4 regions of the Sporanaerobacter acetigenes DSM 13106 genome follow, and region 4 is predicted to be linked to each of the others. Evidence: riboswitches for the same ligand, from Rfam matches in the RefSeq annotation. Region 4 holds a riboswitch; each other region holds the start of a gene.
What was found. A riboswitch is a leader RNA that binds a small molecule or an ion and turns the genes downstream of it on or off. The one in region 4 is predicted to bind cobalamin.
Positions count from the first base shown of each region.

Region 1: it holds a riboswitch for cobalamin, as region 4 does, so the genes downstream of both, BUA21_RS07295 (ABC transporter substrate-binding protein) here and BUA21_RS10520 (sirohydrochlorin cobaltochelatase) in region 4, are expected to answer to the same signal.
Region 2: it holds a riboswitch for cobalamin, as region 4 does, so the genes downstream of both, sucC (ADP-forming succinate--CoA ligase subunit beta) here and BUA21_RS10520 (sirohydrochlorin cobaltochelatase) in region 4, are expected to answer to the same signal.
Region 3: it holds a riboswitch for cobalamin, as region 4 does, so the genes downstream of both, BUA21_RS04495 (DUF2292 domain-containing protein) here and BUA21_RS10520 (sirohydrochlorin cobaltochelatase) in region 4, are expected to answer to the same signal.

Region 1 covers NZ_FQXR01000006.1:48,778-56,694, reverse strand. The annotation lists gene BUA21_RS07325 (glycine C-acetyltransferase) at 1-820, shown strand, start outside; gene BUA21_RS07320 (DUF503 domain-containing protein) at 903-1,184, shown strand; gene nth (endonuclease III) at 1,193-1,840, shown strand; gene BUA21_RS07310 (cell division protein FtsA) at 1,877-3,868, shown strand; gene BUA21_RS07305 (VanW family protein) at 3,968-5,359, shown strand; gene BUA21_RS07300 (DUF2225 domain-containing protein) at 5,397-6,068, shown strand; cobalamin riboswitch at 6,115-6,293, shown strand; gene BUA21_RS07295 (ABC transporter substrate-binding protein) at 6,399-7,367, shown strand; gene BUA21_RS07290 (FecCD family ABC transporter permease) at 7,383-7,917, shown strand, end outside.
Region 2 covers NZ_FQXR01000002.1:95,122-103,038, reverse strand. The annotation lists gene BUA21_RS14835 (hypothetical protein) at 184-339, shown strand; gene BUA21_RS00505 (retropepsin-like aspartic protease) at 332-679, shown strand; gene BUA21_RS00500 (oligosaccharide flippase family protein) at 714-1,442, shown strand; gene BUA21_RS00495 (MATE family efflux transporter) at 1,474-1,893, shown strand; cobalamin riboswitch at 1,930-2,113, shown strand; gene sucC (ADP-forming succinate--CoA ligase subunit beta) at 2,330-3,490, shown strand; gene sucD (succinate--CoA ligase subunit alpha) at 3,512-4,408, shown strand; gene BUA21_RS00480 (FUSC family protein) at 4,433-4,927, shown strand; gene BUA21_RS00475 (TetR-like C-terminal domain-containing protein) at 5,048-5,590, shown strand; gene BUA21_RS00470 (oleate hydratase) at 5,833-7,626, shown strand; gene BUA21_RS00465 (P-loop NTPase family protein) at 7,749-7,917, shown strand, end outside.
Region 3 covers NZ_FQXR01000004.1:101,760-109,676, reverse strand. The annotation lists gene pepV (dipeptidase PepV) at 1-129, shown strand, start outside; gene BUA21_RS04500 (sulfatase-like hydrolase/transferase) at 291-2,639, shown strand; cobalamin riboswitch at 2,769-2,955, shown strand; gene BUA21_RS04495 (DUF2292 domain-containing protein) at 3,069-3,224, shown strand; gene BUA21_RS14890 (DUF4430 domain-containing protein) at 3,318-4,334, shown strand; gene BUA21_RS04480 (ABC transporter ATP-binding protein) at 4,353-5,048, shown strand; gene BUA21_RS04475 (COG1361 S-layer family protein) at 5,045-6,868, shown strand; gene BUA21_RS04470 (ABC transporter permease) at 6,865-7,917, shown strand, end outside.
Region 4 covers NZ_FQXR01000011.1:9,973-17,889, reverse strand. The annotation lists gene BUA21_RS10550 (ATP-binding protein) at 1-99, opposite strand, end outside; gene BUA21_RS10545 (ABC transporter substrate-binding protein) at 162-1,175, opposite strand; gene BUA21_RS10540 (ABC transporter permease) at 1,201-1,935, opposite strand; gene BUA21_RS10535 (ABC transporter ATP-binding protein) at 1,938-2,774, opposite strand; gene BUA21_RS10530 (ABC transporter ATP-binding protein) at 2,797-3,588, opposite strand; gene BUA21_RS10525 (FecCD family ABC transporter permease) at 3,591-4,592, opposite strand; gene BUA21_RS10520 (sirohydrochlorin cobaltochelatase) at 4,608-5,381, opposite strand; cobalamin riboswitch at 5,480-5,655, opposite strand; gene BUA21_RS10515 (hypothetical protein) at 5,720-5,911, opposite strand; gene BUA21_RS10510 (energy-coupling factor ABC transporter ATP-binding protein) at 5,979-6,785, opposite strand; gene cbiQ (cobalt ECF transporter T component CbiQ) at 6,790-7,473, opposite strand; gene BUA21_RS10500 (energy-coupling factor ABC transporter substrate-binding protein) at 7,457-7,750, opposite strand; gene BUA21_RS10495 (energy-coupling factor ABC transporter permease) at 7,734-7,917, opposite strand, start outside.

The sequences.
Region 1 (7,917 bases), on a different contig from region 4:
TGAAAAAGGTGATCTAATTATTTCAGATGAATTGAATCATGCTTCAATTATTGATGGAACTAGGCTTAGTAAGGCTGACAAAGCAATATTTAATCACTCAGATATGGATAGCTTGGAAGATGTACTTAAAAAGAATAGAGATAAATATAGAAATGTTTTAATCATTACTGATGGTGTATTCAGTATGGATGGGGACATTGCAAAACTACCTGAAATAGTAGAATTAGCTGAAAAATATGAAGCTATGACTTATGTAGATGATGCTCACGGCTCAGGAGTATTGGGAGAAAGTGGAAGAGGAACTGTTGACCACTTTGGTCTTCATGGAAGAGTAGATTTTTCAATAGGTACTCTTTCAAAGGCTATAGGAGTAGTAGGAGGATATGTAGCAGGAAGCCAAACTATGTATGAATGGTTAAATCACAGAGCTAGACCAGTTCTATTTAGTACATCACTTCCTCCAGCAGCAGTGGGAGCCATAACTGAAGCTGTAACAATGCTTATGGAATCCACTGAATATACAGATAGACTTTGGGATAATGCAAAATATTTTAAAGCAAAGCTTGGTACACTAGGATTCAATACAGGTCATAGTGAAACGCCTATCACTCCAGTTATCATAGGAGACGAAGCAAAAACTATGGAATTCAGTAGAAAGTTACTTGAAGCAGGTGTATTTGTATCAGCAATAGTATTCCCAACAGTTCCAAGAGGAACAGGAAGAGTTAGATGTATGGTGACAGCAGCGCATACAAAAGAACAACTTGATAGAGCAGTAGCTGCTTTTGAAAAGGTAGGAAAGGAAATGAATATTTTATAAGATTTAGGAAAGGGGGTTGTACCCCCTTTTTATATATTCTAAAATAGATTGTATAAACTTAAAATATAACGAGGTGATTTCTATGATAATTGGTGCATGCACTATAAAATTAATTATATATGAATCAAATTCTTTGAAAGATAAAAGACATGTGATAAAAAGTATCATAGGGAAAATACAATCTAGATTTAATGTATCTATTGCAGAAATTGATTTAAATGACAGTTGGCAAAGTTCTATCATTGGTTTTGCTTGCGTCACAAATGATACTACTCATGCCAATCAGATAGTAAACAATGTGTTGAAGTTTATAGATGGAGATAGTAGAGTGGAGATTATAGACTATAATATTGAAATACTGTAGGTGATAATATGGGAAAAAATTTAAGTAAAAAACAAGTAAAAGAGGTATTAAATATACTTGAAGAACTTTATCCTCATGCTAAAGCTGAACTAAATTTCTCAAACCCCTTTGAACTTTTAATAGCTACAATTCTTTCTGCTCAATGCACTGATGTGAGAGTCAACAAAGTTACACAAAAGCTCTTCAAAGAATATAAAACTCCTGAAGATTATTTAAAATTGAGTGAAGAAGAATTAGGAGAGAAAATTAGAAGTTGTGGGTTTTATAACAACAAAAGTAAGAATATTTTGGGAACTTGCGAAATGTTAGTTAAAGAATATGGTGGAAATGTTCCAGATACGAGAGAGGAACTTATGAAACTTCCTGGGGTGGGGAGAAAAACAGCCAATGTAGTTTTAAGTAATGCTTTTTCTAAAGATGCTATTGCTGTTGACACCCATGTATTTAGGGTATCAAATAGAATAGGATTGTCAAATAGTGACAATGTGTTAGACACAGAAAAAGATTTAATGAGAAATATTGAAAAAAGCATGTGGTCTAAAGCCCATCATTTATTGATTTTTCATGGAAGACGTATATGCAAAGCTAGAAAGCCCCTATGTGAAAAATGCCCATTAGATAGTTATTGCATATATTATAAAGAAAACGTACAATAAAAGAGAGAGGAAAAACGAAAGAAAGGGTTGTTAGGGATGTTAGATTTCAATGCAACTGTAAAAAATCCTGAAGATTTAATATTTTCACTTGATATAGGCACTAGAACTGTCATAGGTATAGTTGGCATATATGAAGACGAAAAATTCAAAGTTTTAGAAAGCTGTATCAAGGAACACAACAAAAGAAATATGTATGATGGTCAAATCCATGATATAGAAGGAGTAACCAAAATAGTTAAAGAAGTCAAAGAAGAATTAGAAGAAAAACTAGAATTGCCTTTGAAAAAAGTTTCTATTGCTGCTGCAGGCAGAGCTTTGAAGACTAGTAGAATTAGGATAGATAAAGAAATTGATAAAACTGTTGAGATAAGTAACAATATGATAGAAGCTTTAGAGCTTGAAGCAGCACAAAAATCTCAGGAATTAATAGATGAAGAAAAAAGCAAAAATGACTTAAAGTATTATTGTATTGGTTATAGTGTAGTAAATTACTATTTAGATGATAGCTTTATTGAAAATTTAGAGGGGCATAAAGGTGAAAAAATTGGGGTAGATCTTTTGGCGACATTTTTGCCACAAGTAGTTATAGATAGTTTATATGTGGTAGTCAATAGAGCTGGTCTTGAAGTTTCGAATATTACATTGGAGCCTATTGCAGCTATAAATGTAGCTATAAAAGAAAATTTAAGATTGCTAAATTTAGCATTAGTAGATATTGGTGCTGGGACATCAGATATTGCCATAACCAAAGATGGTACTATAATGGCTTATGCTATGACAGCTACTGCAGGTGATGAACTGACAGAAAGTTTAGCAAGAGCATATCTTTTAGATTTTGATTCAAGTGAAAAACTTAAAATTAATTTAAATAAAGAAAACACTCATGAATTTTCTGATATAGTAGGGGTAAAATATAAATTAACTACAGAAGAGATTATTTCAAATATTGAAAATGAAATAGATAAATTGGCTAAAGAAATAAGTGAAAAAATAATTGAGTACAATGGGAAGGCTCCAAGTGCAGTATTTTTAGTAGGTGGTAGTAGTCAAATTCCTACATTAAATGAACATATTGCCAATTGTCTGGGACTTCCAAAAGAAAGAGTTGCCATTAGAGATATTAGTTTTATTGAAAATGTAGAAGGCATTGAAGATGAGCTTAAAGGACCAGATATAGTTACTCCTATTGGGATTGCCATGGAAGGAGTCAACAGCAAATACAAAAATTTTATTCAAATATATATAAATGGAGAGGAGATAAGGGTATTCAATACAGAAAATATAAAGGTATCGGATGTACTGATTCTTATTGGATACAATCCTAGAAAATTGATTCCTCAAAGGGGAGAAGATTTCATATATTATGTAAATGGGAAGAAAAAGCTCATAAAGGGAGAGCTGGGAAAACCAGCAGAAATATATGTAAATGGTACATTTGCCAATTTGAATACAGAATTAAAGGATAGAGATTTTATTGATTTGAGAGATAGTACCAAAGGAGATAAAAAAATATTATATCTTTATGATTGCATTCCTAAATCTAAAGTGATAGTTTTAAATAATGAAGAAGTAAATTTGATTAGGGAATTGCAAATAAATGGTCTAGAAACAGAAGAAAATATAATCATAAAAGAAGGAGACAGAGTAGAATATTTTGAAATAAATACTGTTTATGAATTGATAGAATATATGAATATGAATATACATGATTTGAAAATATATAGAAATTCTAAAGAAGTGGATTTATATACTGAATTGGAAAATGGCGATGTATTGACGATTGGAACCCAAAATGGGACAAGCAATATAAAAGATAGCCAAAGGGAAATATGCTTGAGTATAAATGGAAAAGAAAGAAATTTTCAACATGAAAAGAAAGAATTTGTTTTTGTTGACATATTTAACTACATTGATTTTGACCTTTCAAAACCTAGAGGGAAACTAGTACTTAAATTGAATGGAAGAGATGCAGAGTATTTGGAAAGGTTAAAAGATGGAGATACGATTGAAGTCTATTGGGAAAATTGATTTGTGTCCGCACCTTTAATAGATTACATAACTTCCATATTATGAAAATACAATTTAATTAAACAAACAAATAAAAATATTAAAGGGTGGAGGCATGGCATGAAAAAAGAAAAACAGAACAATAAAAAAAGAAATTTAATTTTACTTTATATTGTAATAGTATTGGTACTATTAGGTGTTGGCAGCTATGGAATATCATCTGTATTGAAGAGAGATACGATATATGAAGGAATAAAAATAGGGAAGTTTGATGTAAGCAATATGACAAAGGCTGAAGCACTAAATAAGATAAAAGGAGAATTGGAAGAAGATTTAGCTGGAAAACAGATGATCTTAAGATATGAAGACAAAACTTATAATGTGAAAATCACCGATCTTGGCTTTCATTACAACTATGAAAAGGCAGTAAACGAGGCTTATAGTATAGGTAGAGAAGGAAACATTGTAAATAAGTTAAAGACTATAATTGACACAAAAAAATATGGGAAAACTCTAGGATTAGAGACGTCTTATGACAAAAATCTTATAAATGATTTAGCTCATGAAATATCTCAAGATATAAATCTAGAAAGTAAAGAGGCGGTATTTAATTTTAATGGAGGAAAAATGCATGTTACTGATGAAATAGTTGGTAGAAAAGTAAATACAGAGTTGTTGAAGCAATTGATTGATGAGAATGTGTATAAGTTGGAGGATGTTGATATACCAGTTGAGAAAATCCAACCAAAGGCTACTAAAGCCCAATTAAGTAGAATAAATGGAGTTATAGGCCAGTTTAGTACTTCTTTTAAAACTAGCAGTAGTGATAGGAAAGAAAATATAAGAGTTGCTGCAAAATCTATAGATGGCAAACTTTTAATGCCAGGAGATAATGTTTCATTTAATGAAACTACTGGTCCAAGAAGCAAGCAAAATGGATATAAGGAAGCAAATGTCATTTTAGAAGGTGAATTTACTCCAGGGACTGGTGGCGGTGTATGTCAGGTATCTACTACATTATATAATGCCCTTTTGAGTGCAGATGTAAAGGTTGTTGAAAGACATCCTCACTCAATACCAGCAAAATATGTAAGCTATGGTCAAGATGCAGCAGTGTCTTTTGGTAGTCTTGACTTGAAGTTTAGAAATGATTTTGATTTTCCTATTTATATTCATACCAAAGTATCAAGTGACACTATTTATATTTATATATATGGCGATTTAAATACTAAGAACTACAATGTAAAAATAGATTCTGAACTTGTAGAAAAAATAGAACCTTTGGTTGAAACAATATTAGATAACAGCTTAAAACCAGGAGAAAAAGTTCTTCAACAAGCAGGAAGAACGGGATATAAGACTAAAACTTATAAGTCAATAATAAAAAATGGCAAAATAGTTAAAAAGGAATTATTGCATTCTGATTATTACAAATCAAGAAAATATATTTATAAGATTGGACCAAAGGTAGAAGAGAAAATTGAAACATCTACAGAAGAAGCTGAAGAATAGATATTGTTATACTATTAGGAGAAATGAGGGAAGGAAATTGGCAGAAGTAGGAGAACTATATGAGAAAAAAATAAATTGTCCAGTGTGTGGTAAAGAGTTTAAGACTAGCAAGGTAAGGCTTTCTAAACTCAGATTAGTTAAAAGAGATTCGGATTTTTTGCCTTATTATGAAGGGGAAAATCCTGTGTTTTATGGTGTGTTTGTGTGTCCACATTGTGGATATGCTGCATTAGAAGAAAATTTTAATAAAATAAATTTTCAAGGAAGAGAGACAATAAAAAAAGAGGTTTCATCTAAATGGAACGAAAGAAGTTTTTTAGGAAAGAGAACCATTGAAGAAAGTATTGCTGCATATAAACTGGCGCTATTTTGTGGAGAACTCTTGGAGGATAAAAATTATGAACTTGGAAATATATGCGTTAGATTGGGATGGCTTAATAGATTAAAAGAAGATGAGGATGAAGAAGAGAGATTTTTAAGTTTAGCTAGAGAACTTTTTAGCAATGCTTATTATAATGAACCTTTAAACAATGAATCTATGAATCCATTGACTGCAGCTTATTTGATTGGAGAAATTTCCAGAAGAATGGGAGATAGAGATGAAGCAATAAAGTGGTTCAATACGGTACTTAAGGATCCTGAAATTAAGAGTAATATTGCATTAGAAAAAATGGTTAGGGAACAATGGCAAGTAGTTAAGGAAGAATAAATGGCCTTGAATGTTTAAAAAATATTTGATATTATTTTTGAGAGCTAAATTAAATATTAAATTGGGTGTTTCTAATGAAACTTAAAAGGGAAAGTGGTGAAAATCCACTGCAGCCCCCGCTACTGTGTGTGAGGACGAATCAACAGAAGCCACTGGATTTCTGGGAAGGCGTTGATAGTAGGAAGATTCACAAGTCAGGAGACCTGCCTAAATTTAGAGCCTCGGAGGGAGGGATGTATAGAATTGTATAGTTTTTGCCCTATTCTCTAGTTACTGAGGACTAGGGTTTTATTTTTGACTAGAAAAGATCATAAAATGGAGGGAAAACTTATGAAAAAAATTAGCTCTAAAAAATTAATTGTATTATTTTTAGTTTTGGCAATGGCTTTAACTACCTTTACAGCTTGTGGCAAAACAAATTCAAATGAAGATGTAAAACAAAATGAAGAAGTAGTAGAGGAAAAGGAAAATAAAGTTCAATATCCTATGGAAGTAGAAGATCAGTTTGGAAATAAAGTGACAATAGAAAATGAACCTAAAACAATAGTTTCATTGGCTCCAAGTCATACTGAAATACTTTTTAGTCTTGGATTAGGAGATAAAATCGCAGGTGTAACTGAATACTGTGATTATCCAGAAGAAGCTAAATCAAAAGAAAAGGTTGGAAGTTTTACTGGAGTAAATATTGAAAGAATAATTGAATTAGATCCTGACATTGTATTTCAATTTGGTCCTGGCGATGAAGAAGTAAATGCAAAAATAAGAGATGCAGGAATTGTTCTTTTGTGCTATGAACCAGATTCTATTGATGAAGTCATGAATTTGATTCAAAGTATTGGCACTGTGACAAACACTGAGGATGAGGCCACAAAAGTTGTAGATGATATGAAAGCAAAAAAAGATGAAATTGTAAATAAAGTAAAAGATGAAGAAAAAGTTAAGGTGTTCTATGAAATATGGAATGATCCATTGATGGCAGCAGGTCCTGGTTCTTTTATGGATGAACTTATGACTCTAGCTGGAGGCGAAAATATAGCAAGTGATGCAGAAGGAGAATATCCACAGTTTGATATGGAACAATTAATAGAAAGAAATCCTGATGTTTATTTAGGAGCTAAAGATAGCGAAGAAAAAACTGTTGAGTCAATAAAAGAAAGACCTGGGTTTGAAAATATAAATGCTGTAAAAAATAATAGAGTGTACTTATTGGATCCAAATATAGTTTCAAGACCCGGACCAAGAATAATAGATGCATTGGAATTAGTTGCAAAGTCTATTCATCCAGATGCATTTAAATAAAAAGTAGGGATTTTTATGAGTTTAAAAAGGTCTAAAAATAAATATGCTACTATTGTTGTATCTTTGGTGCTTGCATTGATATTTTCTGTAGTGCTTTTTTCTACTATTGGGACAGCAAATATAAAAATTTTAGATACTTTTAAAATAATTGGCTCTAAGCTTCCCTTTATTGGTGGGAAAATAAATATTGATGGTATACCAGACTCTCACAAAACTATAATTCTAAAAATAAGGTTGCCTAGAGTTTTGCTTGGGGTCTTAGTTGGAGCTAGTCTATCAAGTGCAGGAGTTGCTTTTCAAGGAATGTTTAAAAATCCTATGGCTGATCCCTATGTTATGGGAATTTCATCAGGGGCGGCCTTAGGGGCTTCTCTTGCTATAATTTTGGGCATGAGAAAAACAATATTTGCAATATCACCTATATCATTTTTTGCTTTTATAGGTTCTCTTATAACGGTATTTTCTGTGTATTTTATTTCTAGAGTAAAAAATAAAGTGCCAGTTACAAATTTATTGCTTTCAGGAGTTGCTATTGGTCAATTTTTAACTG
Region 2 (7,917 bases), on a different contig from region 4:
GTTCTATAATGACAAATATTTCAATATAAAGTATAATATAAATAATAAGAACTTGTGTTTCGAAGGAGGTTGATGATTTTGAAATGGTCAGAAGCAAGAGTAAATCACCCAAATAAATGGTTACTATTTGAGGTCATAGAAGCATATTTTAAGGAAGGACAAAGAGTTATTGAATAACTTTCAGTGATTAATATATTTGATGAGGGTAGGGATGCTCTTAAAGAATACTCTCAAAAACATAAAAAAGACAAAAGTAGAGAAATGTATGTCTATCACACAAACAATAAAGAATTAAAAATAGAAGAGAGAAATTGGATTGGGGTTAGAAAGTATGGTTAAGTTAGATTTTAAATATGGATTTCCGTTTTGTAAAATTACTATTTTTTATAAAGGCAAATCTATGGTATTGGACAATGTACTTATAGATACTGGATCAGGAGGAACTGTTTTTAAAATGGACAAGGTTGATGTGCTAGGCATTACAATAGAGAAAGATGATACTATAGAAACTATTTCCAGAGTTGGTGGAGTAGAGTTTGTATACAAGAAGATTATTGATACAATAAATCTTGGGAACTTAATAATTAATAACTTTACAATTGAAGTGGGAGTTATGGACTATGGTTTTGAAATATATGTAATAATAGGTATGTATTTCTTTAAACTTACAAGAATATAAATGATTATATGGCTAAAGCTGACGAGGTGATCTGTTGAAAAAGTCTTCCTTTGTATATGGGTCAATTTTAATGACTGCAATGAACTTCATCATAGCATTTATTGGATTTAGTTATGATGTTTTGTTGTCAAATTTAATTGGAGCAGAGGCAATGGGACTATTTCAAATGTCAATGTCTGTTCTTATGATATTTATGATTATAACTACTGCTGGAGTTCCTATGGCAGTATCTCAATTAGTTGCACAAGAAAATTCAAAGAATCATAAAGAAAATGTTTACCAAATACTTAAGTTTTCAATTATATTAAATTTCATCCTTTCAATTGTACTTAGCTTTATTCTTGTTTGTTTAAGTAATCCTATCAGTGAGAAAATATTTAAAAATAGAAATATGCTACAGTCTATATATTTTCTCGTTCCAATAATAATTATTATATCTATTAACTCTGTTATAAGAGGATATTATTATGGACTCAAGAAGGTTGGAGTAGCTAGTGTTTCTGAAATTATCAATAATGTATCTAGGTTTTTGATTGTTTTAGGATTCCTCCACTATTCTTATCCTGTAGAACTGGAATTTGGAGTCTTAGTAGCTATATGTGGAATAAGTATTGGTGAGTTTTTCGGATTAATTTGGCTAATACTTGCTTATAAAAGGGAAAATAAAAAATCTTCTTATCCTTGTTATATACAATTAAATTCAATTGATATATTAAATCAAATAATAAAAATAGCAGGACCCTTAACAATCACTGGTTATTAATATTGTTCCTAGTTTATCTGAGCAAATGGCTTTGAAAAACTATAGAAATATGAAAGCGGATATATTGTTTGCTATTAAAATCACCTTAATTATATCTATTCCATTATCTATTCTTTATAGACTTTTCTCTGAACCATTAGCTGTTTTTCTATATAATGATAAAAAAGTAGGAGAATATTTACGAATTCTTAGCTATAGCACTGTATTTATGGCACTACAGCATACTTTCTCTGGCATTCTTCAAGGTCTAAACAAACATACTGCTATAACAATAAATCGATTGATAGGCATGAGTATTCAACTACTTTTAGTATATTTTCTTGTTGGGAACCCTAAATTTGGTATTAATGGTTTCTTTATTGGATTTTATCTTCGAATTTTTGTTATATTTTTGTTAGATTTAGTTACATTGAGAAGTATAGTAAAGTTTCGTTTTCGACATATCAATTGACAGTTATAATTTTTCATGATAGTATCTATTTAGAATTTAATATAGTGACCATTTGGTACAATCTTAATGATTGTTTAAAAGGGAAGTTCGGTTGAATTCCGACACGGTCCCGCCACTGTGATAGATAGAACCTTAAGTTTACCACTGTACTTAAAAGTATGGGAAGGTTTAAGGTTTGTTATTCTTAAGTCAGGAGACCTGCCAATGGGAAAAGCTGTTTATTACTCACGAGGATGGGGAGATGCTATTAAAAGTAGGTTAAGCATATGATTTATTCATATGTATTAAATATGTGTGCTTAATCTGATTATTAATAATGCTCTTTCTATAACAATAGAAAGATTTTTTTCTTTATGTCTACAATCCCGTGGTAATAACTCAGCAAATTTTTGCTGAGTTTTTTCATTTTATACTACAAGAAATGGGAGGGAAAAGTATGAATATTCATGAGTATCAAGCAAAAGAGATATTGAGAAGCTTCTGTATACCAGTACCTAATGGTAGAGTTATTTATGATCCAGAAGATGCTGAGAGAGCTGCTTGGAGAATAGGTACTGATATTGCAGTAGTGAAATCACAAATTCATGCTGGAGGTAGGGGAAAGGCTGGAGGTATAAAAATAGCAAATTCAATAGATGATGTCAAGAAGTATTCTAAAGAGTTAATAGGTAAAATCTTAGTGACACCTCAAACTGGGCCTAAAGGAAAGAAAGTAAAGGCTGTTTTGATTGAAGAAGGTTGCGATATTTTTAAAGAATACTACTTAGCTTTTGTTTTAGATAGAGAAAAGTCAAAGATAACTCTTATAGCTTCTGAAGAAGGTGGAACTGATATTGAAGAAATATCAAAAGAAAAGCCTGATATGATATTTACAGAATCTATTGATCCATTACTTGGAGTATTAGAATTCCAAGCTAAGAGGATAGGCCTTAATATCAATATTCCACAGGAGTTGATAAATCAATTTGTAGAGGTTGTTATGAATTTATATAAATGTTTTGTAGATAAAGATTGTACACTGCTAGAAATAAATCCTTTAGTAGTAACGGAAGATAAACAATTGTTAGCTTTAGATGCAAAAATGAACTTTGATGAAAATGGTCTATATAGAAATAGAGATATATGTAATTATAGGGATTTAAGTGAAGAAAATGAAAAAGAGATAGAAGCATCAAAGTATGGATTGTCATATATATCTTTGGACGGCAATATTGGATGTGTAGTTAATGGAGCAGGATTGGCAATGGCTACAATGGATACTATCAAGTATTATGGGGGAGAACCAGCAAACTTTTTAGATGTTGGAGGAGGAGCAACAGAAGAAAATGTAACCAATGCATTTAAAATAATAATATCTGATTCCAGAGTTAAGGGGATTTTTGTCAATATATTTGGCGGAATAATGAAATGTGATGTTATTGCCAAGGGAATTGTAAATGCAACTAAAGAGTTGGCATTAAATATTCCACTTGTAATTAGATTGGAAGGAACAAATATGGATTTAGGTATGGAAATAATAAAGGATTCAAAACTTAATATATTTACTGCTAAAGATATGGATGAGGGAACTAAGAAGATAATTAGTTTAGTTCAATAATTTTGTGGGGGTGGTATAAGAATGAGTATTTGGGTTGATGAATCTACTAGGGTAATAGTTCAAGGTATAACAGGAAATACAGCTTCTTATCATACAAAACAAATGATTGAATATGGTACGAATATAGTTGCTGGTGTAAGTCCTTTTAAAGGAAATACAAAAGTGGAAGGCATAAATGTGTTTGACACTGTAAAACAAGCTGCCTACGAAACTAAAGCAAATGCATCTATTATATATGTTCCTGCAAAATTTGCTGCAGATGCAATTTTAGAGGCAGTTGACGCAGAACTAGAATTAGTAATTTGTATAACAGAGCATATTCCAATCAAGGATATGCTAATTGTAAAGAATTATTTGGAAGGTAAAAAAACTAGATTGATTGGGCCGAATTGCCCTGGTATAATAACACCAGGAGAATGTAAGATTGGTATTATGCCTGGATATATTCATAAGAAAGGAAGAATAGGGGTAGTATCTCGCTCTGGAACCTTAACATATGAAGCAGTTCGTCAATTAACTGAAAGAGGGATAGGGCAATCTACAGTAGTAGGAATTGGAGGAGATCCTATTATAGGAACAGATTTCATTGATGTATTGAAAGCGTTTAATGATGATGACAATACTGATGGAGTTGTTATGATAGGAGAAATAGGAGGAAATGCAGAAGAAAAGGCTTCCCTATGGATTAAGGAAAATATGAAAAAACCTGTAGTAGGATTTATTGGTGGCAAGACTGCACCTAAAGGAAAGAGAATGGGACATGCAGGCGCTATTATTTCTTCAGGAAAAGGTACTGCTGAACAAAAGATAAAGACAATGAGTGATTGTGGAATATATATTTCAGAAACTCCTACAGCTATTGGAGATACTTTAGTGAAAGCACTTAAAACTAATGATTTATTTAAACAGTGTATTTAGTTTAATAATATTAGGGGGATGAGTATGGGAGAATCTACAGCAAAGAAGAATAAGAAAATTAAATTTCCTGGTATGAGGGTTGTTAAAACAGTTCTTGCAGTATATATATGTTTTTTATTGAGCTTTATCAGGAAAACATCCCCTTTTTATTCAGCTATAGCTTCAATATTATGTATGCAAAACAATCATGAAAATAGTTTTAAAACCGGAAAATCTAGAATGATTGGAACACTAATTGGAGGTATGTATGGATTTATTGCTATAGTGGGGATTAATTATTTTAATATTGAGTTATTCAACTATCTACACTATTTAATTTTAAGCTTATTTTTGATTCCTATTATATATACAAATGTACTATGTAAATCTGCAAGTTCATCGTATATTAGCTGTGTGGTATTTTTAAGTATTACAGTGTCTCATGGTGGGGATACATCTCCATTATTATTTGCATTAAATAGGGTAATTGATACCTTGATAGGAATTATAGTCTCCCTTTTTATAAATAAAATAATTTAGCATTATGCGCCGGTAAGGAGTTTTACTGGCGCATTTGCAAATAGATTGTCATATGTTATAATTTTTATATAGATAAAATATTGCGGGGGTGGCAACTTGGTACAGCAATATACCAAAGAAATGATTCGTGAGGTATTCATCAAGAAGTTAAATGAGCATCCACTTAACAAAATTACAGTTAAGGATATTGTTAGAGAATGTGGAATCAATAGAAATACTTTTTATTATTACTACACAGATATATATGCACTTCTATCGGAAATTTTTCAAACAGAACTTCAGACAGTTATTGATGAATATAATGATACACTTTCCTGGGAAGAAAGCTTTCTTGTGGCTACTAAGTTTGCTTTAGAAAACAGAACAGCTATTTATCATATATATAATTCCATGCAGAGAGAAGAATTAGAGAATTATATATATAATGTGTCAGGCACTGTCATGATTCGATATGTAGAAAAAGTAAGCAAAGGTATTTCAGCTACTCAAGAAGATAAAAAACTGATTGCCTCATTTTATCAAGGTGCTCTCACTGAAATGTTATTACGTTGGGTTGCTTCTGGAATGAAGGAAGATCCTAATATTGTCATTAGACGAATAGGTCAGCTCTTCGATGGAAATATTGCTCTGTCTCTTGAACGAAGTGTTAATTTAAAAGATTAGACAAAATAACTGGGATGTTCAAAGTTTGAACATCCCAGTTATTTTGTCTAATGAAAAACATATGAAATAGCGATATTATAAGATTAAACAAATTTTATATATAGCAGGGTTCATAAAATTAAAGCAGAAATTATATTTATAATGCTATGTGGGCATACTAATGGTAGAGTCAACATAAAAGAACTTTGGGCATAATAGTCAGATTTATGAGACTATTAAAAAATAAGAAAGAGGGAGATAAAATGAAATTAAAGACACATGATGAAAGACTTACACTTACAAATGGGAATTATCATTCCTTGGTAAATGCAAGAAAGCCTGAGGGGATTGATGACAAGAAGGCGTATTTAATTGGTACTGGAATTGGTGCTTTAGCTGCTGGATGTTTTTTGATTCGTGATGCTCACATGGATGGCAGCAAGATTACTTTTTTAGAGCAATTAGATATTCCTGGAGGATCTTTGGACGGTCAAGTTCGCCAAAATGCAGGTTATGTGGCACGTGGTGGACGTGAACAGGGACATCATTTTGAGGTTTTATGGGATTTATTTAGTTCCTTACCATCTACAGAAGATCCAAATATGACTGTGTTAGATCATTTTTATTATACAAACCATGATGATCCAAACTTTAGCAATTGCCGTATTACTCACAATCAAGGCGAACGCTATGACAATGGCAAATTTAATTTGGGTCAAGACTTGGCAAAAGAATTAGCTGCTTTTACAATGATGACAGATGAAGAACTTCAAGATAAAGCTATTGAAGATATTTTTTCCGAGGAACTTTTAAACACTGATTTCTGGACAATATGGAGAACAATGTTTGCTTTTGAGAATTGGCATAGTGCTTTAGAGATGAAATTATATATGAATCGTTTCATCCATCATGTTGATGGCTTACCAACTCTTTCAGCTTTGCAATTCTCACGTCATGATCAATACACTTCATTTGTAAAACCTATGGTTAAATATTTGGAAGACCATGGTGCTAAATTTGAATATGGAGTTACTGTTGATAATGTTGAATTCTCAATTTCAGATAATAAAAAAGTTGCAAATAAGATAATTGCAAGGGATAAAAATGGAAATGATATTTCTATTGATTTAACAGAAAATGATTTGGTATTCATTACTAATGGTTCTATGACTGAAGGTTCTGGATATGGTGATGACAATACTCCAGCTCCATTTAACAAAGAAGCAAAAGGATGTTGGACTTTGTGGAAGAATATAGCAGCTCAGTGTGATGAGTTTGGGCATCCAGATAAATTCTGTACAGATCCAGAAAAGTCTAATTGGGAGTCTTGTACAGTAACTTGTCATGATGAACGTGTTCCTGAATATATTGAAAAGATTACAAAACGTTCTCCATATACTGGGCGCACTGTAACAGGTGGTATAGTTACAGCAGTTGATTCTTCTTGGTTGATGAGTTGGACCATAAATCGTCAAGAACAATACTATGGTCAACCTGAAAAAGATGTTGTTGTTTGGGTATATGGTTTGTTCACTGATGTTCCTGGTGACTATATTAAGAAATCTATGAGAGATTGTACTGGCAAGGAAATTACAAAAGAATGGTTATATCATATAGGAGTTCCTATAGATAAAATAGAAGAATTAGCAGAAAGCTGTACTGCAGTTCCCGTTATGATGCCATTTATTACATCTCAATTTATGCCTCGTGAATTTGGAGATCGTCCTTATGTTGTACCAAAGAATGCAGTAAATTTTGCTTTCCTTGGACAATATGCTGAAACATTGGATGATCCAGGACGTGATACTGTATTTACTATTGAATACTCAGGACGTACAGCTATGGAAGCAGTATATGTATTGACTGGAGTTGAAAAAGGAGTTCCTGAGGTATACAATTCGAGATATGATATCCGTTATTTGCTAAATGCAGGTGTATGTTTATTAGATGGAGAAAAACCGGAAGTTGATTTGCCACCACTAGTTAAACGTAAAATTGAAAAACAAGTAGCTGGAACAGAAATTGAAAAAATGTTGAAAGAATATAAAATTATTTAATGCTTTCTAGAATTAAATAATATGATTAAAATCCCGAATTTAAAAAAGTCGGGATTTTAATTTATATTCACACATGATACATTTAAAATATAATAGAACACTATATAAAGGAGAAAACTTTCATGAAAGAACAAAATAAAAATCTTAATCAAGCTTATATTCCTACTATAGAAGAAATGCAAATTTGGTATAGAGATGATTTACGCAAGGAAGCTTTAAAATCATTGAAATATGAAAATAGTAAAAAAATAGAAGAACAGGGATCATTTTTTAAAGCTTTTAGAAGATTTG
Region 3 (7,917 bases), on a different contig from region 4:
GTAGCCTTTGGACCTGTATTCCCAGATGAAGAAGAAATAGCTCATCAAGCCAATGAGTTTATATCTGTAAACAAATTGTTGCTTCTCACCAAGATATATGAAAAAGCACTATATGAATTGGCAAAGTAGAAGATTAAGGACTGAGTTCTATTTAAATAGAACTCAGTCCTTTTTTATATCATAAAAAATTCCATAACAAATATTTTAACAAACTTGATTCATAGTTTGTATTGTTGTAAAGTAATAATATATAATATAGTAGAAAAAATCTAATACTTGGGGGCAGTAAAATGGTTTTATCTTTTTTGTTATTATTAAAGATGATGCTTTTTATGTTTTTAACTAAAATAGAGTACAACAAAGTTTTAGTATTTATTGTGAGTAGTTTATATATAATATTTTTCTTTTCACTTATATATTTTAGCCACAACAAAAAGAAACAGAGTATTGCTTTTTCTTTCTACAATATAATATCTGCAATCATGTTTGTAGATGTAGTATATTATCAATACTTTAACGGACTTCCTTCGGTAAATATGGTGAAACAATTGGGACAAGTAGCCCAAGTAAGCGAAAGTGTAAAAACTATCATAAACCCATTAAATCTCCTATTTATTTTGGATATTCCAGTACTTTGTTTTTATTCAAGCAAAAAGAAAAAGAAGATAAAAAGAGAAAACAAGATTTATAGCAAAAATATAAAGACAAGAATACCCTATGCAATTGTTTCAGCTCTTGCAATACTTGCCATAGTCATGAATACAAGTGGTTATAGTTCAATCATTAATGGACAAGAATTTTTCACATATCATGCTAAAGATCTAACAAGCCTTTTTAAAGGAAGTGGTGATGTAGCTGTAGGGGAAAGTGTATTTACAGAACATGATCTTCAATGCCTAAAAGAGCAATCCATATTGGAGGACAGAAAATACACAGGTATAGGGAAAGACAAAAACTTAATAGTCATACAAGTAGAAGCTCTTCAGAACTTTGCTATAAATAGATATTATGAGGGTCAAGAACTTACTCCAAATTTAAATAAATTCATAAAAGAGAATGGAAGCATATATTTTGACAGATACTATCAATTAGTGGGAATAGGAAGTACTTCAGATGCAGAATTTGTCACCAACAATTCTCTGTATCCTTCTATGGACGAGCCAAGCTATATTCAATATCAAGACAACACATTTTATGGACTCCCTTGGATACTCAGGGACAAGGGCTATACTGCTTGGTCATTTCATGGATACAAAAAAGAATTTTGGAATAGGGATAAATCTTATCCAAAACAAGGATTTGAAAGATATGTAAATGAGGAAGATTTTGAACTTGGAGACATTGTGGCCTTGGGACTAAATGATGAAGACTTTTTTCATCAGTCTATGGACTATATAAAAGAGATGGATGAACCTTTTTATGCGTTCATGATTACTCTTTCAAGTCACAATCCATTCAATATGCCTGAAGAATATCAGGAGATTCAACTAAAACAAGAACACAAAGACACATTGTTTGGAAATTATCTTCAAGCAGTGCATTATGCAGATAAAGCCATTGGTGAATTCTTTAATGAATTAAAAAAAGAAGGAATATATGGCAATTCAATTATAGCTCTATATGGAGACCATTTTGCCATATCAAGTTTAGAGGATGAAAATATAAAGATAATGTCAGAATATCTAGATATTGATTATGATTTTGATTCTATGATGAACATCCCTCTTATAGTTCATGTACCTGGAGAAGATATAAATGAAACTGTTTCCACAGTTGGAAGTCAATTGGATTTTCTCCCTACAATACTAAATATCATGGGAATTGAAAATGAAAAGGGAATTATGTTTGGACTAGATTTGCTGAATTCGGAAGATCAAATTGTAGCTCAACAAATTCACATGAGAAAAGGTTCCTTTATAGATGATGAAAAGATGTTTGTCATGTCTAGGGATGGAATATTTGACCACAGTAGAGCCATAGATTTAAAGACTAGAAAGTCCATACCACTGGAAGAGTGTAGAGAAGGATATGGAAGAGCCATATCTGAAATAGACAAATCTAAATATATTTTAAATAATGATCTTATTGGGAGTATAATCAATGGTTCAGATGAAATAATAGCCAAAGAACCTGAAGAAAAACTAGAAATTCAAAACAAAAACACTATAGGATTTGCAGCAGATACAAAGGCTAAATTGGATGAATACTATGAAGATGGTCTTAGACTTATGGAAGTAGATTTGGAATGGACAACTGATGAAAGATTGATAGTAAATTGTGACAATGGGATGACCGTTGAAGAATTGGAACAATGGATGGAAGACCACACCGATGCCTATATAATCACAGATATGGTTGGAGATAATTCCAAAGCCATGAAATATATAAAGTACAATTTAAAAGAAGTAAAGACTAGATTCATTCCACAAGTAAAAGATATGGAAGAATACTATCTAGTATATACCAAAGGTTTCAAAAACATCATATTTAAAATACCTGATGACAAATACACAGATAAAGAAATACTAGAATTTGTAAAACTATATGATCACTTTGGAATAGCCATATCAGAATACAGAGCAAACAGGGGCCTTCTAAGGAAACTTCAAAAACAAGGCCTCACCACATATATATACTGAGACAGCGGGGACGCTGAGACAGCGGGGACGGTTCTCACTGTCGCAAAATCACCATGATAGACAAAAACCTTTGGAAAAGTATGTGTTGCCTTAAATCAAGATATGGTATATAATGGTGTTAGTTAAAAAATTGAATAAAAATATTTAGGTTCTTTGTATTGGCAAAGATTAAAAGGGAATCAGGTGAAAATCCTGAACGGACCGGCCACTGTAAATGGAGAGTGATTTTTCAATATGCCACTGAGAGTATTCTTGGGAAGGTGAAAGAGAGCTATGAACCATAAGTCAGGAGAACTGCCTAAATAAATTATCTTCATTAACCTTCTTGGATTAGGGTATTGTGATGAATATTTATAATTTTGATATTATTTTAAAGTCTTAAATTCCTTAGAGGGTTTAAGACTTTAAATTTTTAAGGGGGTTGGTTTAATGATAGATGAAAAAAATTCAACGATGGAGCTAACTAATAGGGAAAGAAAGCTCATAGAGATAATAAGAAAAACAGAGTTTGGAGAAATCAATATTATAGTTCAAGACAGTGAACCTATAAGAATCCAAGAATTAAAGAAATCAATAAAACTATAAAATATGCTGACCAGAAAACTGGAGGCACTACTTATAAAAAAGGTAGTGTTTTTTTTGTTTTCATGAAAGGAAAAGAAGTAGGAGGTTAATGATATGAAAAACAAAAAGTTTTTCTTGTTACTACTTTTGATAGCAGCAATAATAGTAGGCGGGGTTCATGTATTTGACATAATAGGTAATTACTTTTTTAATGAAGAAGCATTTGCTAAATCTAATAAACTTGAAATTGAATATTGGATAGATCCAAATGCAAAAGAAATAGAAAAAGATGAAGATAACTATTCTTTGTTAGCTCAACTTAGATCTCAAAAAAACAAAATTCATACAGAAAAACAAGAAAATATAGAAGAAATAGCAGAAATAGAATCAGAATCTAAAAATAATAAAAAATCTGTGTGGGAAAAATTATTAGAATCAAAAAAAGAAAATAAAACATCTACAAGAGATGAAGTTAAAAAAATAGCTAAAAAAGGTAAAGAAGACAATATAGATAAGGAAATAATTGAAGAAGCTGAACCAGTTAATAGTTTTCAAGAAGAAATAAAAAAAGCAATAGAGAAACAGAAAGATAAGCTAAACAAAGATAAAGGCAGCAATGAAAAAGAAAAGCAGACTACAAAAGAAGAAGAAAGACAAAAGGCTATAAAAGAGGCAAAAAAAGAAAAAGAAAGAAAGAAAAAAGAAGAAAGAGAACGTGAAAAAAAGGAAAATATTGTAACAATGCAGATTCGTTGTGATACAGCAGTAGCAAAAGGGATGGCAGATGACCCTAAATGGCAGGGCATAGTACCGCCAAGTGGTGTTATATTACCTCCTACTAAATTCAAAATAAAGGAAGGCGATACAGTTCTTGATGTTTTGATAATGGCAAAAGAGCAATATAAATTTCATATGAGTTATAGAGGCAGTGAAGCATCTGCTTATATAGAAGGTATCAACAATCTCTATGAATTTGATGGAGGGCGTTGGAGTGGTTGGATGTACTGTGTAAATGGCTGGTATCCAAATTATGGTGCAGGAGTATACACACTCAAAGGTGGGGATGTAATTGAGTGGAATTATACATGTGACTTAGGAAAAGATTTAGGACAAGACTGGTTAGGGGATTAACAGTAAAGGTGGGATTCAATGGGAGGATATATAGAACTAAAGGATGTTCAAAAAGAATTTATATTGGGAGATAATGTGATTAAAGCTGTAAGCGGAATAGATTTATCTGTAGAAAAAGGAGAACGGTTACGAATATCAGGACGTTCTGGTTCTGGTAAATCCACACTTTTAAATTTGATGGCGGGTCTAGAGAAAACTACTTCAGGACAAATAATTATTGATGGAAATCGTATTGACCAAATGAACGAAAGGGATCGAATTAGATATAGAAGAAAAACTATAGGTTTTATATTTCAATCCTATAATTTATTGCCTCAATATACAGCGTTAGAAAATGTAGCGCTTCCTTTGGTATTAAGAGGCATAGCACCAAAAAAGAGAATAGAAATGGCAAAGGAAATCATGGAGCAGGTAGGAATATATTCTCATGCTAAGCATAAGCCGAATGAGATGTCAGGAGGACAACAACAAAGAGTAGGTATTGCAAGAGCACTGATTACAAGTCCTCCAATAGTATTTGCTGATGAACCAACAGGAAATTTAGATACAAAAACTAGTCAAGAAGTAATGGAATTGTTGACAAAACTTTTCATACAAAGAGGGACAACCTTTGTATTAGTATCCCATGATGAAGGAATACAAGATTATACTACAAGGACTATATATTTAGAAGATGGGAGAATAATTAATTTTAGTAAGGAGGAAAGCAATTGAATTTGAATAAAAAGAAATGGGCGAGGACATTAGCAGTTTTAGTTTTTATATTAATGATAACTTTAAACTTTATCTATGCTGATGATAATGAAACTAGCAATAAAAAATCAAATATACCAGGTCAGGATAAAATTGAAACTAGTGATAAAAAAGCAATTATAATAGCAGATACAGGTGCAAAGGCAGTAAGTGGTAAACCGGGAGATAAAGTACGAATTGAATTGCCATTAGCAGTTAATAGGGAATATATACCAAGCTTGAATTATGTAATAAGAAATATAACCATAGAGCCAATGATTCCTACAGAAAGATCGGAAATAGAAGATTGGCCTTTTAAAATTAAAAATGCTAGTTATATAAAAAAAATGAAAGACATGACATATAATAGCCGAGCAGATGTGTTTTATGATTTTGAAATTTCAGAAACAGCACAAAAAGGAACATATCCAATAACATTTTTAGTAAATGCTACAATTTGGAGAAAAGATGATATAAATAAAACTCAGATAAAAGAGGATGTAGAATTTGAGCTGATGGTATATGTAAATGTAACGGATGATGGAAGCGAATCCAAAATTATAAATGAATTAGGAGCATTAAGCATAGCAACAGTTGATAAAGACGGTTCTATAATTCCAGCTCCATCAGGAAACGCAGGAGAAAGAATAAAACTCAAATTACCAATAATAAACACCGGAGGGACATTAACGGATATAAATATTAGCCCTGTTATATCAAATTCACTAGATGAGTGGCCTTTTATAGTAGAAGTAATTAATTACGGTAAAAAGATACCTAAAATGAATCCAGGAGATGTTACTACTTTAGAATATGAATTTAGGATATCTCCAGAAATCACCTCTGGAGCTAAGCCAATAAATTTTAGAGCTACATATAAAGAAAATGGAATGATGGGAGAGAGCCTTTTTTCAGCATATATAAATGTAGCTAAAGGGAAAGCAGAAGAAAAAGAGCCAGAAGAATTGCCAGACTCTATACCTAAATTAATGATAGTAAGCTACACAACAAATCCAGAGACAATTTATTCAGGGGAATCATTTGATTTAACATTAGAATTTAAAAATACATCTAAGAATAAAAGCATAAAAAATGCGGGTATTGTTTTAACTCTAGCTGAAGAAGAACTGATGCCTGACATAGGAGAAAGTGATAGTGCCTATATTGACTATTTAGGGCCAGAAAAGACAGCAACTCGTACATTTAAATTAAAAGCATTACCAACTGCTATAAATCCAACATCTACAATAGTAGTTGATATGAATTATGAAACTCCAAAAATAACCCAAGGGACTCAAACACAAGGCATAGTTTTAGAGATAAAGCAAGAAGTCAATATATTCGTTGAAGAGCCAACAATTTATGGAAGTGATAGTGGAATCAATGAACCTATAGCTGTTACTATTCCCATTGTAAATAAAGGGAAAAGCAAAGTGCTAAATCTACAGGTAGATGTTGAAGGAGAAGGAATATCCATGGTGGAAAAATTTTATGGTGGTGATTTGCTTCCTGCTGCCAAAAACAGTGCAGATTTTCAAATAATATGTGATAAAGCAGGTGAAATAGAAGGAAATTTCATCATTTCATATGAAGATATAGATGGGATAGAAGGTATTCAGAAAGTACCTTTCAAACTGGAAATACAAGACAAAGATTATTCAGGAAGTGAAGTTGTACAAGATGAAATAAAACCAAAGAAGAAGAAAAGTAAGGCATTGGCAGTAACTGGAGGGGTAGGTCTGTTGGCAGCAATTGGTGGAGGAGTTTACTATGTTTTGAGGAAAAGTAGGGGTAAAATATGAGAACTTCAGATTTTTTTCGCATGGGATTTATAAATCTTTGGAGAAGAAAAGTAAGAACAATTTTAACTGCTTTGGCTATGACTGTAGGTGTAGCTTGTATAGTAGTGTTGATCTCTATTGGTATTGGTTATGATCAAACCTATAAAGAATCCATAGAAGAAATGGGCAGTTTAACAAAGATAGATGTAATGCCACCAAGAGAATCAAAAGGTAGGGTAGCTTTATTAAATGAAAAGGCAGTTCAATCCTTCAATCAATTGGAAGGTGTTAAGGCAGCTACCCCTGTATTGCAAGTAGTACCTTATTTAAAGAACGGTAAATATGTAGCACCAATCAAGCTATATGGAATAGATATGGAGACTGCTCCTAGTTTTCAGCTTGTACCTTTAGAAGGAGAACTCCCATTAAAAGGTACAAGGCTGAGACCTCAAATAATGCTAACTGATGATGTACAAGACTCATTTGCAGATCCTGAAACTTGGGAAGAGGTAGAGAATGAAAAAATAAAAGAATTTCTAGATCCTATGAAATCAAATATTAGAATGGCATTTGATTATGAGACATTAATGGGGCAATATGAAGAAGGAGAAGATGGAAGAGCAATCCAGACAGGGAACAATTACAAAACTGAAATAACAGGAATATGCAGTAATCAAAACAACAATTATACCACATCAGGATTTATAGAATATAAAATACTAGAAGAAATAATGAAGGATAATCAAGAATATTTGCCTGCCCCTCCAGAAGACTCTGATACTGAAGATGAAGAATTGGCAAAACTTCAAAAATATCAAATGGTATGGGTAAAAGCCAAAGACACAAATTCAGCCCAAGACGTAATAAATATAATAAGGGCTGCTGGATTTGAAACCTATTCATTAAACGATATGTTGGAATCAGTAAAAAAGCAATCTAAACAAATTCAAGGAATGCTTGCAGCAATAGGTGGAGTATCTCTTTTGGTAGCAGGAATAGGTACAGCTAACACCATGATGATGTCAATAAATGAAAGAACAAAGGAAATCGGTATCCTAAAAGTATTGGGA
Region 4 (7,917 bases):
AATAGATGGATTTATAATATTTAAAATAAGAGCTTTTTTCATTTCTTCCTGTCCAACTATTGCTGAAAAAGGATATTTAACAATTCTCTTTTCTTCCATATAAATCACTCCTCTACTTGCTATAAGCAGCAAAGATTTTCACAATCCTTGCTGCTTATATTCTAGTTAAATACTTCTGGATACAATATTTTAGCTAGTCTCTCATATGCTTCTCCGTATCTATCATTTGGCTTGTACATATACAAATCCTTTGGCAAGAATATATATCTATCATTTTTCACAGCCTTCAATGAACTCCATGCTGGATTAGATTCCACATCCTTTTTCACTCTTTCATTGACTTTATCCACATCTCCCATAGTTTGAACAAATATAAAATCTGGATCTTCTTCTATTATCTTTTCCATACTAAAAGTTTTAGAATCTGAAGAATCATTGATTATATCTGAAATATTTGTAGTGTTTAAATCTTTTAGCATATCTCCAACCATAGAATCAGAACCCCTAACTGTAACTCCTTTTGCACTACCAAAAAGTATCAGCACCTTATAATTCTTATCTTTCGGAGCCTTTTCTATGATATCATCTATAGCAGCCCTTACTTCTCCTTCATACTTTTCATATAAATCTTCTCTATCAGTTAGTGCTGTAAACAATCTTACAGTTCTAAAATAATCTTCTTTGTTTTCATTGTCCAAAGCAATAACTTTAATATTATTTTGTTCCAACATTTCAGCTATTTCCAATTGCTTTTTAAAGTTTGCAGTAAGTATAACCAAATCTGGCTTTAAAGATATAATTTTTTCTAAACTTGGTTCCCCAGGTCCACCTACAACTTCTGCATTTTCTGAACCTTCCACTGGTTTCTCCTTTGCAGAATCTACTCGTCCTACAACTTCTCCACCGCATTTGTACCAAATATCCAAATATGAATTAAACAAACAAACTACTCTTTCGGGTTTCTTGTCAATTGTTATTTCTTTGTCTCTTGCATCTGTGAAAGTTACAGTATTTTCATCAATAGATATACCATATTCCTCTACAACTTCTGCTTTATTTTCTTCTTTCTTTACTTCCTCATTAGCATTATTTACCTTTTTGTCAGCACATCCTGTGAAAACTGACAAAACCATTGCAATAGCTAAAATTAAAATTAAAATTTTTGACTTTTTCATTTTCACCACTCCATTTCTTTAATTTTTAATTCATCTCTCTGTAACTCATGGCTACACCAAAAAAATAAAATCCTATTGCATAAATTAAAAGTGCTAATATAGATTTATGGTCAAACTGCCCTTTCAATACAATATCTCTTAAGGACTGGGAAGTATGAGAGAGAGGTAATATCCCTATTGTCTCTTTAACTACAGGGGGCAAATTCTTAAGTGAAAAGAAAGTACCACACAAAAATGACATAGGAGTCATTACATAGGTAGTAAACCTATTCATATCATAGTGACTCTCTATTGAAAGAGCAGCACCATATCCAAAAGCTGCAAATAAAAAACTGTTTAAAAAACAAATTAATACAAAATAAAAATCTATATGTATTTTTATACCAAATATAAATGATATAAGAAATATCAAAAAAGCTGCATACATTCCTCTAAACGCACCGGCAAGAATGTGACCAAAGGCTAATAAACTCATATTTACTGGAGAAGTTAAATAGTATTCAAAACTTTTTTCATGGAGTTTTGAAATATTAATTCTTATAGCTACAGCATTAAAACTTGTATTCATAGTAGAAAGTGCAATTATACCTGGCATGACAAAATGCATATATGTTGCTCCTTCTATGACTATGTCTTTACCTAATCCCCAGCCAAAAGCTATGAGATATAAAAGGGGTGTCATAATAGCTGAAGTTGTTATCTTCCAAAATCTCCTTTTGAAAAAAATAAATTCTCTCCATAATACAGCAAAAACTTCCATTTTTATACTACCTTTCTATTTGTAAAGTTATAAAATACATCTTCAAGTGTTGTTTTCCTTATGGTATATGAAACATATTCAATGCTTGAAATATACTTTTCTGCTCCATCTTTATCTTTAAAATATTCATAATTAGTCTTCATTTCACTGTCAAAATATTCAACAGTATATATGCCTAAATCATTCTTGAGTTTTTCAGGAGTTTCTTTTTTAAATACTCTTCCATTGTTTATCAAGCAAACCTGATTGCACAGATAATCTGCCTCTTCAATATAATGAGTCGTAAAGAGTACAGTCTTTCCCATTGCTTTCATGCCCTTCAGTATATCCCATATCTTCCTTCTTCCATTTAAATCAATTCCCACAGTAGGTTCATCAAGGAAAATTATATCCGGATCATTGATAAGAGCCTTAGCTATCATAAGTCTTCTTTCCATACCACCCGAAAGATTCATAGCTTTTTTATTTTTGTGTTTCTCTAATTCCATAAATGTAAGAAGCTCTTCTATTTTGTTTTTATAGTCCTTTATCTTAAACAATTTAGCTGCAAAAATTAGATTTTCATAGGCAGTCAGCTCTTTGTCTAAATTGGTATATTGAGGAACTACTCCTATTCTCTTTTTTATTTTCATATTGTTTCTAGACATTTTTTCTCCATCTACATAAATAGTGCCGGTTGTAGGCTTCAAAAGGCCTGTGAGCATCTTTATAATTGTAGTTTTCCCTGCACCATTAGGACCCAAAAGACCTAAAAATTCCCCGTCTTGAATTTTCAAATTTACATTATCTACAGCTGCAAATTCTCCAAACATCTTAGACACGTCATTTATTTCTATCAATTAAATCACATCCATATCCTATTCAATTAACAACCTTGTTTATTTTCTTAGGTATAAAATAAGGACAATTGTTTATAGAATCCTCATATATGTCCGCCTCGATCCTAAAAACATCTTTAAGCAAACTGGCATTTATTATATCTTCTGGACATCCAGATTTGGACAGTTTTCCATCCTTTATAACAAATATTTCATCAGAATACCTAGCAGCTTGATTTAAATCATGAAGAACCATGACTACTGTAAGATTTAAGGTTTGATTTAATTCTTTTATAAGTTCAAGTACTTCTAATTGATAAGAAATATCCAAAAAAGTAGTAGGTTCATCAAGTAGCAATATTTTAGGTTTTTGAGCAAGTGACATAGCTATCCAAGCTCTTTGTCTTTCTCCTCCTGAAAGGGTAGCTACAAATCTCTTTCTTAAATCTTTAAGCCCAGTCTTTTCTATGGCCCAATCTACAATTTCCAAATCTTCTTTTTTTAATTTCTTTCCAAATCCCAAATGTGGATATCTTCCATAGGAAACCAGCTCTTCTACAACTACATCAGAAGATACGTTTTTCACTTGAGGAAGTATGGCTAATTTTTGAGCCACTTTCTTGGTATTAATAGTGTAAATATTTTCATCATCTAAATAAACCTTGCCCTTTACAGGTTTTAAACATCTAGATATAGACTTTAAAATAGTTGATTTTCCCGAACCATTGGGTCCGATAACAGTCACTACATGTCCATCTTCAATTTGAAGGTTTACACCTTTTATAACTTCTTTCTCACCATAGTTCACATAGAGATCTTGTACTTTGATTCCCACCGTTAAACACTCTCCTTTTTTCTTAATAAGTATAGGAAAAATGGAGCGCCAAGAGCTGACATTATAATTCCTACAGGAATTTCCATAGGTGCAAATAGTACTCTAGCCAAAGTATCACACAATATAACTACTGAAGCTCCAAAAAAAACACAAGCTGGAAACAAATATCTATAATCTGAACCTATGAAAAGCCTAGCCATATGAGGCACTATAAGACCTACAAATCCCAAAAGTCCAACAACACTCACAGCACTTCCTGCAAGTAAAGAGGAAAGAACTATAAAACTAAATCTAGTTCTCTCTACATTTAGTCCCAACCCAGTAGCTACCTCATCACCTAACATCAATATATTTAATTTATTTGGAATCAACATAGTCAAAAACACTCCTACAACTGCATATGGAAACAACAATTTTACTTGAGACCAAGTAGTAGCTGAAAGTCCTCCTACCATAAAACCTATGACCCCTGCAACTTTATCCGGGAAAAAAGTCATAAGAGCATTTATTCCTGCATTTAAAAGTGATGAAACAGCTACACCAGCTAAAATAAGCCGTGTAGGAAGAACACCATCTTTCCAAGCTAAACAATATATAAATAAAGTAGCTAATAGTGAACCTATGAAAGCACCTGCTGGAACTAAATAATAAAATTCAGGAAATAATATGAGAATTGTTAAAGCCATAAGCCCTCCGCCAGAAGAAACCCCTATGATATTGGGACCTGCCAAAGGATTTCTCATGATCCCTTGCAAAATAGCTCCTGACAGTGAAAGGCATATTCCTACAAGGCCTGCCACTATAGTTCTAGGAAGTCTCACATTCCATATAACTTGATAATTAATCGTATCCTTTTCAAAAAGAATTGCATCAACTATTTCTCTAGGAGATATTTTCACCGCACCATTCCCAATGCTTACAAAAAAACTTACAATACACAAAACTACAAGTAAAATCAATATAAATCCCTTACTCGTTCCATTTTTTTCTTCACAACTGCTCATTATCATTTCTCCTGACTAAATCATATTTTTTAAATTAGAAACAAACAATTCTTGTATACTCTCAATTTCTCCCAATCCCTTTATATATGTTGCCACTTGAAATCCTTCTTTTAAAAGTATACTTTTCCATGAATCCTTACCATCCCCCGCCATGTCATTGTTGGCATGATCTCCTGCAACCAACATAAAGGGTTTCAATATGACTTTGTCTATTTTTTCTTCCTTCAAAATAGGAATTATATCTTCAATAGTTTTCTTTCCTTCAACTGTACCAATATAAATTCTTTGAAAACCTTTTTCTCTAAAGCTTTGCTGAAGCAAATCATAGCATTTATCATTGGCATGATCCGTACCATGCCCCATATATACCATTGCTTCATTTTCCCTCAAATTTAAAATATCCAATGCATTTACTACTTTTTCATAATCCCCTTCATCAAACAACAATGGTCTTCCAATACTTATATGAATATTCTTATTTTCTTCCTCAAAATCATGAACTTGTCCAATTAACTTTTCAAATTCATGACCAGGTATTATATGGAGAGATTGTATATATATTTGTTCAAATGCTTCTCTTTTCAACCTATTCAATGCTTCACTCACATTATCTACTACTATTCCATCTCTATTTTTTAATTTATTTATCACCATTTGAGAAGTAAAAGCCCTTCTCACCTCAAAGTCAGAAAATCTATCTCTAATTTTATTTTCCACACTCTCTATACAAATTTTTCTTGTCTCTTCATAAGTTGTACCAAAACTTACAACTAAAATAGCTTTTTTCATATCATCACCTCAATAAAAAAATCCTACAGTCTTCAGAGGACTATAGGATTTACTTTTTTTAAACACAACAAAAAAGCTCAGACTTCCCACCGAAGACTTACTCAAAAAAGCCATAGGCAGGTCTCCTGGCTTGTGGATCATCCTACTTTCAATGCCTTCCCAGAAAAAATCCAGTGGACTATATTGATTTCGTACCCACTTACAGTAGCGGGGGCTGCATCGGATTTTCACCGATTTCCCTTTTAAATAAAATACCTATACTTTCATTTATTCACTTGTACTTAATTCATACTATCACAAAAATAACATGAATACAATAAAATTTTGTCAAATACCAATCAGTAAGCAATATCCATATATAGATTTTTTAATTCATCTTTATCTAAGCTCAAACAATAGTCAATCAATTCGTCTTTTTGATCTACATACCTTTCGAGAATAATTTTTTCTACTTCCCCCAGCAATTCATCATACTCCTCATCATATTGTAAACTCATTTCTTCCCAGCCCCTTTTTAACTTTTTATCCAAAATATCCTTTTCTATATTTTACACTATAAACCTATGTAAATAAAGATAATTTTCAATATTTTCTGAATTATTTTCCATACTTTTCAGACCAATATTCAAAAAATTTTTCTTCATTTTTAAAAAGGGGAATTCCTAATTTCTTGTGAAGTTTTACAAGCCATGGCTCATCCAGCCCAGCTTTTTGTAAAATTTCTTTCTGAACAAACACATCTTCAACTAAACCTTCAGCTATGACTTTTCCATTATTTAATATATATATATAATCACAAAGCTCATATATCAAATTCATGTCATGACTAGAAATAGCTATGTTTTTTTCCTTACTTATATCCTCTATAATATTTATGACTTCTCTAGTCATAACTGGATCTAGTCCACTTGTAGGTTCATCAAACAATATTGTACTTCCATCCATAACCAATACACCAGCAATAGCAATTCTCTTTTTTTGTCCATAACTTAAAAAATGGACAGGTTTTTCTTTAAAATCATAAGCTCCTACCCTTTTTAAAACCCTGTCCACTCTTCTCAATATTTCTTCTTCCTCATATCCCATATTTCTTAAGGCAAAAGCCACATCATCATATACATTAGAATAAAATATCTGTTTATCTGGATCTTGAAATACTATATTCACTTCACTTCTATATTCTCTTAAATATTTTTTATTGTATTCTATACTTTTCCCTTTATATAATACTTTTCCTTTTTTAGGCTTCAAAATTCCAATCATATTTAGAAAAAGTGTAGACTTTCCAGACCCATTAGAGCCAATTATGCCAACTTTTCTACCCCTGTTTAAATCTATACTTACATCTTCTAATGCCATTGTACCATCTTCATAAAAATAAGTTAAATTCTTGGTCTCAATCATTTTATCACCCTACTTTAAACTCACCATTATACAATTTGCTATCTAATGAAATAATCATGTCCCTATATTTTTCAAAAATCCTTATAAATAAGCATTTGACAAGAAGAGAAATAGATCTATAAGAATTTTTCATTCCTACATACCCATATTTCATCTCTTGTGCATTGTATATTTCTTTGCTTTCTTCCAGAAATATGAATATAAATCTATAAATTAGAACAATGAGTTCCACCATTACAGGAGGAAATTTCAATTTTTTAAATACCTTTATCAGTTGATTTATTGACGTTGTCAGTGACAAAAAAAACATAGAAGAAATACAAGAAAGTACCCTAAATACTATAAAAATTGATTCACTTAAACTATTCTCATTTATACCAAAATAATTTTGCCCAATCTTTATGGAACATAAAAAGACCTCTCTATTTGTTGACTTATTTATAACTATGGTGATTATGCTGACTAGTAAAAATACCAATGGTGCATAATAAAACTTTAAATAATTTTTAATTGGAATCTTGGCTATCACTGTAGTAAATATAAACATTATCAAGAATATGATTAAATTAACATACAAATTATTTAAACCTATTGCTATAAAAAGAGCTCCTATGGCAAATAAAAATTTTGCCATAGGATTAAAATTTCTTAATCTATTTGTATAAGCATATTTATCTATTAGAAGCAACTTTTTTCTTTCCCTTCATATTTCCTAAAATATATCCAATAGCTCCAGCACCAATAGCTACTTGTACCGAAAACAACAAACTTTCAATTTCTCCACTTGGTGGTTCCCAAAGGCTGTCAAACCATGGTTCATAATCTGGATCTATTTCACCTATTATATCTTCAGCTGCATCGTCAGCGCCACCAAATTCAGAACTACCCATAAATATTAGAGGTACTATAATTATTACAATTGCCAATATAAATAACCATATATTTTTTTTATTTGATGATTTCATTTCCAAGCACCCCTTCCTCATTGTATTCAAGCAATAAATTGTAAATTATGCTTGTTAAGATGCCTTCTACTATTGCTAAAGGTATTTGTGTCACAGCAAATATACTCAAAAATTTTCCCATGGAACCTAAGAAGCCTGAAACTTTATCTGGAAAAGCCAAAGAAAGC